Regions from separate parts of the uncultured Planococcus sp. genome, predicted to be linked through region 3. Evidence: riboswitches for the same ligand, from Rfam matches in the RefSeq annotation. Region 3 holds a riboswitch; each other region holds the start of a gene.

Region 1 (2,263 bases), on a different contig from region 3:
AGAGAAAGGGAAAAGGACCATGTATATCGGTTAGCTACCTAACTGAGCCTCCATTTGTTCGCAAAATACTTATTTTGCGAACAATTAAAATTCTAAATAAAAAAGCCGGCTCTGATGGGCTAACTTTTTTCGGGAATGTAGCAAAGGGTTTACGTATGTGGGTTTATCGTAAGCGGCCATAAATTTTATAGATAATCTAAAGAACCCATCAACCTTCGCATAAAAGGTTGATGGGTTCTTTGAAATAATACGCAAAACAAAGTTTGGAATTGATGCAAATTATCTCTTAAAGTGACAGTTCAATTGTCTTGGAATCATAAGACTGAACAGAGTCAGTCAAAATCCTTTTTCTCCCATTCATCCTCTGGAATCTCCAGGTCTTCACCTGAAAAGCGCTCTTCCTGAAACGGATCGCCGTTCATGTGGAAGCCGTTCTGCTCCCAGAAGCCGGGCTGGTTTTTGTCGATGAATTCGATGCCGCGGACCCATTTGACGCTTTTCCAGAAATACAGATGAGGCACCACGAAACGCAGCGGATAACCGTGTTTGGCCGTCAGTGGTTCGCCGTCAAGTGAATGGGCAAGCAGCACGTCTTCCCGGTCGAGGTCGGACAGCGCAAGATTGGTGGTGTAATCATAATCACCATGAAGCATCACATAACCGCTTTTCGGTGTTACGCCCAGTTCTTTCATCAGATCGATAAAGCGGACGCCTGTAAAGGTATTATCGAAGCGTGACCAGCGCGTGACACAATGGATGTCGCGGGTAATCCTCGTTTGTGGCAATTTCAATAAGTCGTCGTAATGCAGTGTAACTTCCTTGTCGACCTGGCCAAAGATCTTCAAGGTCCAGGTGGCCATATCATAGACCGGCACTTCGCCTTCGTGCAGGACCGGAAAGCGCTCGGTCAGCACTTGGCCAGGTGGCAGGCGTTCAGCCAGTGCGGGATCCACTACGGGTACCCGTGTTTTTTTGATTCGTTCGGCTTTGCTCAACTTCATAGATATCACTCCTTAAAATAAAAAAACTCTTCCGCTGAAAAAGGGAAGAGTGGTTGTCTGCTGGTGAATTCTCTTCCTCATCTTTCAGAACATCGTGCTTCTGCTGGATTTGGCACCATTCCAGTTAAGTTAACTGGCGGTTGCCGGGCGTCGTAGGGCCATTCCCTCTGCCTCTCTTGATAAGGATGTAGCATATTTAATTTTTTGTTGAATTTGTTCAGCTTTCATCAGTAAAGAGTGAAAAAGTCTTTACTGATTGAAGTTTCTCTTTATTTTACTCAAATGCTCTGTTTCTTACAAGATTATTCGCAAAATTATTTAGCTTCTCTTCAGCTGGCGTTATACTAAAGGTACGTGGAGAATTTACCGGAACCGGTGAGCTGCATTTCAAACGAATAAGGGGTCTTTATTAATGAAAAAAATGATAACTATTATAAGCATAGCCATCCTGCTGAGCGCCTGCAGCAATACATCGGCTGGCAACGACAGTGAGCTTTTGGTTTCGGCAGCCTCAAGCCTGACGGAAGTTATGAAAAAGATGGAAGAGGAATTTCAGCAGGTGGAACCGGATATTGACTTATCCTTCAATTACGGATCATCCAGCAAGCTGAGAAGCCAAATCGAGCAAGGGGCACCTGCAGATTTGTTTTTATCGGCCAGCGTAAAGGATATGGACCTGCTCGAATCGCAGCAGCTCATAGAATCGGTAAGCATCAGTCCATTTGCTGAAAATCGGCTGGTCCTGGCTTCTTTGGAAGAGTTCCCGGAATCGGTGGATTTTGAGGAAGTAGTGATGGATGCAGAAGAAACCATTGCCGTTGGAGAGCCTGATAGTGTGCCGGTTGGAGAGTATACAAGGCAGGCATTGGAAAGCCAAGGGTTATGGCAGCCGCTTGAAGGGCGTCTGATCTATGCCAAAGACGCAAGGCAAGTGGTGACTTACGTAGAAAGCGGGAATGCAGGTCTTGGCATCATCTATTCTTCCGATGCCGTTATTTCCCGGGAAATAACAGCGATGCTTGAGGTGCCCGGACAGCGGGATCCTGTCGTCTACCCCGGAGCCGTTGTAACCGCGTCAGAGAATCAGCAGGCTGCTGCGGCTTTTCTGGATTTTGTCACGGGTCCAACAGGCCAGGCCATTCTTGAAGACTACGGCTTTTTGCCGGGAGATGGAAAAACGCCATGATGCCATATGATTTGTCTCCGCTTTGGTTATCGCTGAGAGTCGCGGTCATTTCCACATTATGTGTATTTTTGGTCAG
Region 2 (2,263 bases), on a different contig from region 3:
GTTTGGACTAATTGCAGGGCCTGCTTTTCATCGCCGGCCAGAAATAGATCGGCCAGTTCTTTTGATTTACTGTTCATGTCACCCTCCTTAACTTTATGAAGGCCTCAACACCGCAATGGCATTCGTTAAACAACCCGTCATAAAGATCTCTTCATCCTTATCTATATTCCCCGGAAGAATCTCCAGTAAGCGTTCAAAATTATCGATAATCAATGCGGTTTCTACATTTCTGCTTGTCAGGACTGTTTCCAGCCAGATTGTGTAATCGATGAATACCTTTTCGTCGTTCAAGGAGAAAGCTGTCTCTAAGTGATCCAGGTGGTGGTGATTATCTTTTTCCGTATGTTCAAAGCCCCGATCGCCAAAACGGTCCCACAGCGTGGGATATGCTTCATATATACTTTCAGCTGTCTCGGAAGCAATTTTGTTTTTGATATCTATATTCATTCGGCCACCACTTCGTACTGCCGTACGGTGGGAATGATTTTCGCCAGTTCCTGATCTGGGTAGTTCTTTTCCAAATCATGGATTTCTTTGAATTCCTGGCTCTTCACCCACGCCATGTAGGCAGCTTTCGTGTGCCATTCCATATGGACTGTCAATTCGTTTTTCTTCTTAGTGTTTTGGATGAGTCTGAATAAATGAAAGCCCTCCGCCAGATCCACACGGCGTGAACGCTTTTGGTATATCCCAATGACCTCCTGCGTTTTTTCAGGCGGAACAACCACTGTTGAGGTGACAATATACATTCGCTTTCCCCTTTGCATACAAATTTCATTCAATCAGTATATCACTTCGGAAAGCGAATTAAAAGAATAGCGCGGTTCTTTACAGCTACTTCGGCGAAGTCATCTCAGCAGCCGTCAGTACTGCGTCCCCCATCTATTATCTTTTTATTTCAACTATTTAAAATTTCATCCTTGCTTTCTATTGCTTAATGATTTAAGATTAGAAACATCGAACCAGAAACAACATAAACTTCATAAGATATTTCTTATCTAGAGAGACGGAGGGATTTGGCCCTGTGAAGTCTCAGCAACCAGTCTGATGAAGACACGGTGCTAATTCCAATAGGCTACGCCTAACAGATGAGAAGAATGCATTTCCAGTCAGGGGCTTTCTTCTTTTTTGAAGAAAAGCCCCTGTTTTATTGTTGAGAGGATGAGTGGAATGACAAAACACAGTTTGGAAACTTTATTGGTTCAATTAGGCAATCGCAGCGACGCTGCTACAGGAGCGGTAAATCCGCCCATCTACTTATCAACGGCTTATGAGCATCAGGGACTTGGACAATCGACCGGCTACGATTACACCCGAACAAAAAACCCGACACGCTCTGTTCTTGAAGAAGGTTTTGCTGAACTCGAAGGCGCAGATGCCGCATTTGCCTGCAGCTCTGGAATGGCTGCCATCCAACTGATTTTGTCGTTGTTCCGTCCGGGAGATGAGATATTGGTGCCTGAAGACATTTATGGCGGAACTTATCGCCTGCTGGACCATTTCGCATCCGCCTATAATATTCATCCAAAATACGCTGAATTCAAAGATGTTCAGGATACAGAACAAAAAATAACGTTGAATACACGGGCGCTCTTCATTGAAACGCCGACTAATCCGCTTATGCAGGAAATTGATCTGATCGCATATGCAGCATTAGCGAAAAAGCATAATCTTCTATTGATCGTCGACAATACATTTCTGACACCGTTCTTCCAGCAGCCAATCGAGCTGGGAGCGGATATCGTCATCCATAGCGCTACGAAATATATCGGCGGACACAATGATGTGCTTGCCGGACTGGTTGCCGCAAAAGGCGAAAGCATCTGCGAAAGGCTGTCATTCTTCCACAACTCAGTGGGGGCAGTATTGTCACCTTTCGACTCCTGGCTGTTGGTACGCGGATTAAAAACCCTGCCGCTGCGCATGAGACAGCATGAAGCAAACGCAAAAGCCATCGCGGAATTCCTGTCGCAGCAAGCAGAGATTTCAGATGTGCTGTATCCCGGAAAAGGCGGCATGTTGTCGTTCCGTCTACAGGAAGAGGAATGGGTCGGGCCTTTCCTGGAAAATATCAAACTCATCACCTTCGCTGAGAGTTTGGGTGGAGTTGAAAGCTTCATCACTTATCCCGCCACCCAGACCCATGCAGATATTCCATTTGAAGAACGCACAAAACGCGGCGTCTGCAACCGGCTATTACGATTTTCGGTCGGCGTTGAACTCGCTGAAGATTTAATCGCTGATCTGACACAGGCATTTTCGA
Region 3 (2,263 bases):
TTTCCTTTCGGTGACTTCCTTATGGACGATCGGAGGCAATTGGCCTAGGTGTTTTTTCACCGCTTCAATATGCTTCGGCGTCGTGCCGCAGCAGCCGCCGATCAATCGGACACCTTCTTCCCTCAATAACAAAGCAGCCCGTCCGAAATAATCCGCTTCCGATTCATAGACGATCCGTCCATCTTCCACATCCAGCAGGCTGGCATTCGGATAAGCAGACAGAAACGCTTTTTCAGGCAAGGTGACTTCATCAAAAGCCTGAATGGTATGGTGCGGCCCAAGACGGCAGTTGACGCCGACAATATCGGCTCCAAGCGCCTCCAGTTGATGCAGCGCGTCATTCAAAGACATACCGTTTTGCAGAATCCCCGGGTCGTGCATGGAAACTTGGGCAATCAGTGGTGTATCAGTGATTCCTTTCAGGTGCTTGACCGTTTCCGCGAGTTCTTCGAAATCGTAATAAGTTTCCAGCAATAGGCCATCAGGATTTCCGGCAAGCAAATGGCTGGCCTGTTGATCGACCATCGCAATGATTTCCTGCAATGTGGCATCGCTTTTGCGGATTCCACGGATGCCTCCGATAGTCCCGAATACAAATTGGCCACCGGGCGCTGCCGCACGTTTGGCGATGTCGATTGCGGCTCTATTGATATCCGCGACCTGTTCTTCCAGACCGTAGCGCGCAAGCTTGGCTGCGTTCGCTCCGTACGTATTGGTCTGGATGATATCCGCTCCGGCTTTAATGTAATCCAGGTGGATCTTCTCAATCACTTCCGGCCGCTGCAAATTCAGTTCCTCGTTGCAATACTCGATGCCGTACGAATACAGCAAGGTTCCCATGGCCCCATCTGCCGTCAAAATCCTGGTCTTCAACTCGTCTAATAAACCCATCCTCTTCAACCTCCCATATATACAAAAAAAGCCTTCATGAAAAAGAAGGCTTTACGATATCAAACTCGTTCCTTTTCATCTGCCAGACAATGACTTGCCTGCTGGATTTAGCACCTGACCTTTCGGCTGGTTGCTGAAGTTTCATAGGGCCAGTCCCTCAACTTCTCTTGATAAGAATTCACTATTCTGTTTTAAGTATTCTAAATATGGTACCTGTATCTGATGGGCAGGTCAAGGCGATCTGTCAAAAAACAATGAAATTTCTGTGATTTTTTTCACAATCCCTAAATAAAACGAAAAAAACAGCTCCCTGTACCATTTTCTCCTAAAAAAAGGCTTCGAAATTCCGGGCTAGGATCTGTATAAAGAAGGGGAATTTCCGTGTTCTTCGCATTGATCTAGAATATGTTTGCATTTTCATTTCGGATTCCTCACTCACGGTTTCAAGTATTGAACTGAAAATCATGCGCCTGAAATTTATACCAGGCGAACGTTCCTTCTTCCAACTCCCAGCTGATCTCCATGTCCACCGGCACCTTCAATCCATCCACCTGTTTGTGCTCGTTGATGCTCCCTGTGCATAGCAGCGGACGCGCATCTTCTCCACTTTCTTTATAGCGCCAGGCCTCCACTTTCAGCAGCTCGTAATGCTCATCAAAGAAGTAAGTCGCGGAACCGGTCAGAACGCCATAATTCATGGTCGCCGTTGCGGAATATGCATCCACTTCCTGCCAGGAAATGAACAGACTGAGCGCCGCCGACGGATACCAGGCCAGCTCCATCAAGTAGCGCTGCAGAGCCGACTCATTCGTCTTTTCATTGTCGTCTGATCTGGAAATCGGCAGAATGCCGGCAAGTTTGATGCGCATATCCGCCTTGCCTTCCTGAAAGCTGTCTTTACCCGTCACCGTCAGGCCTTTCCTCATTTTCATCTTCACTGACCAATGAAAAGCAGGCGGATCCGTGAAGCTGATTTGTTCCGCTTCGGAAGCGGTCCACGTTTTCTGTTCGGGTTTCAATTTCATCATTCCCGATTGTTTGAGCTTCACGGAATCGATTTTTTCATGGCCGACCGCCCCAATTGCTTTAAGCCAATTCTGGACAGGCGATGGAAGTGATCCAGTCATTTCCGCTGTAAGTATGTTCCGAGCCGCAAAGCCGGATTCTATTTTCTGTGTTCCTTTTCCCTCCATTACGACCACCCCTTTACTCACTATACCTTTTATCTTAATAAATAAAGCGCAATGATGATAAATTATGGACAAAGAAATTTCAGTCATGTTAAAGCAAAAAACCAGTCAGGAAGAATTCTTCCTGACTGGTTTTCAATTCGAATGCAGCAGCCGAACTTCGGAATTCATGAAGTTCATTC

What was found. Region 3 has a riboswitch for S-adenosylmethionine ahead of Q0785_RS02585 (bifunctional homocysteine S-methyltransferase/methylenetetrahydrofolate reductase). Riboswitches for the same ligand answer to the same signal wherever they lie in the genome.
Region 1: another riboswitch for S-adenosylmethionine. It lies ahead of Q0785_RS13765 (sulfite oxidase-like oxidoreductase); the one in region 3 lies ahead of Q0785_RS02585 (bifunctional homocysteine S-methyltransferase/methylenetetrahydrofolate reductase).
Region 2: another riboswitch for S-adenosylmethionine. It lies ahead of Q0785_RS06055 (methionine biosynthesis PLP-dependent protein); the one in region 3 lies ahead of Q0785_RS02585 (bifunctional homocysteine S-methyltransferase/methylenetetrahydrofolate reductase).

What each region holds. Positions count from the first base shown of each region.
Region 1 is NZ_CANMXD010000009.1:62,051-64,313, reverse strand. It holds gene Q0785_RS13765 (sulfite oxidase-like oxidoreductase) at 333-995, opposite strand; SAM riboswitch class I at 1,076-1,187, opposite strand; gene modA (molybdate ABC transporter substrate-binding protein) at 1,414-2,187, shown strand; gene modB (molybdate ABC transporter permease subunit) at 2,184-2,263, shown strand, end outside.
Region 2 is NZ_CANMXD010000003.1:294,779-297,041, forward strand. It holds gene Q0785_RS06040 (cobalamin-dependent protein) at 1-77, opposite strand, end outside; gene Q0785_RS06045 (hypothetical protein) at 94-447, opposite strand; gene Q0785_RS06050 (antibiotic biosynthesis monooxygenase family protein) at 444-749, opposite strand; SAM riboswitch class I at 992-1,095, shown strand; gene Q0785_RS06055 (methionine biosynthesis PLP-dependent protein) at 1,171-2,263, shown strand, end outside.
Region 3 is NZ_CANMXD010000002.1:38,709-40,971, reverse strand. It holds gene Q0785_RS02585 (bifunctional homocysteine S-methyltransferase/methylenetetrahydrofolate reductase) at 1-891, opposite strand, end outside; SAM riboswitch class I at 964-1,068, opposite strand; gene Q0785_RS02580 (DUF6544 family protein) at 1,335-2,084, opposite strand.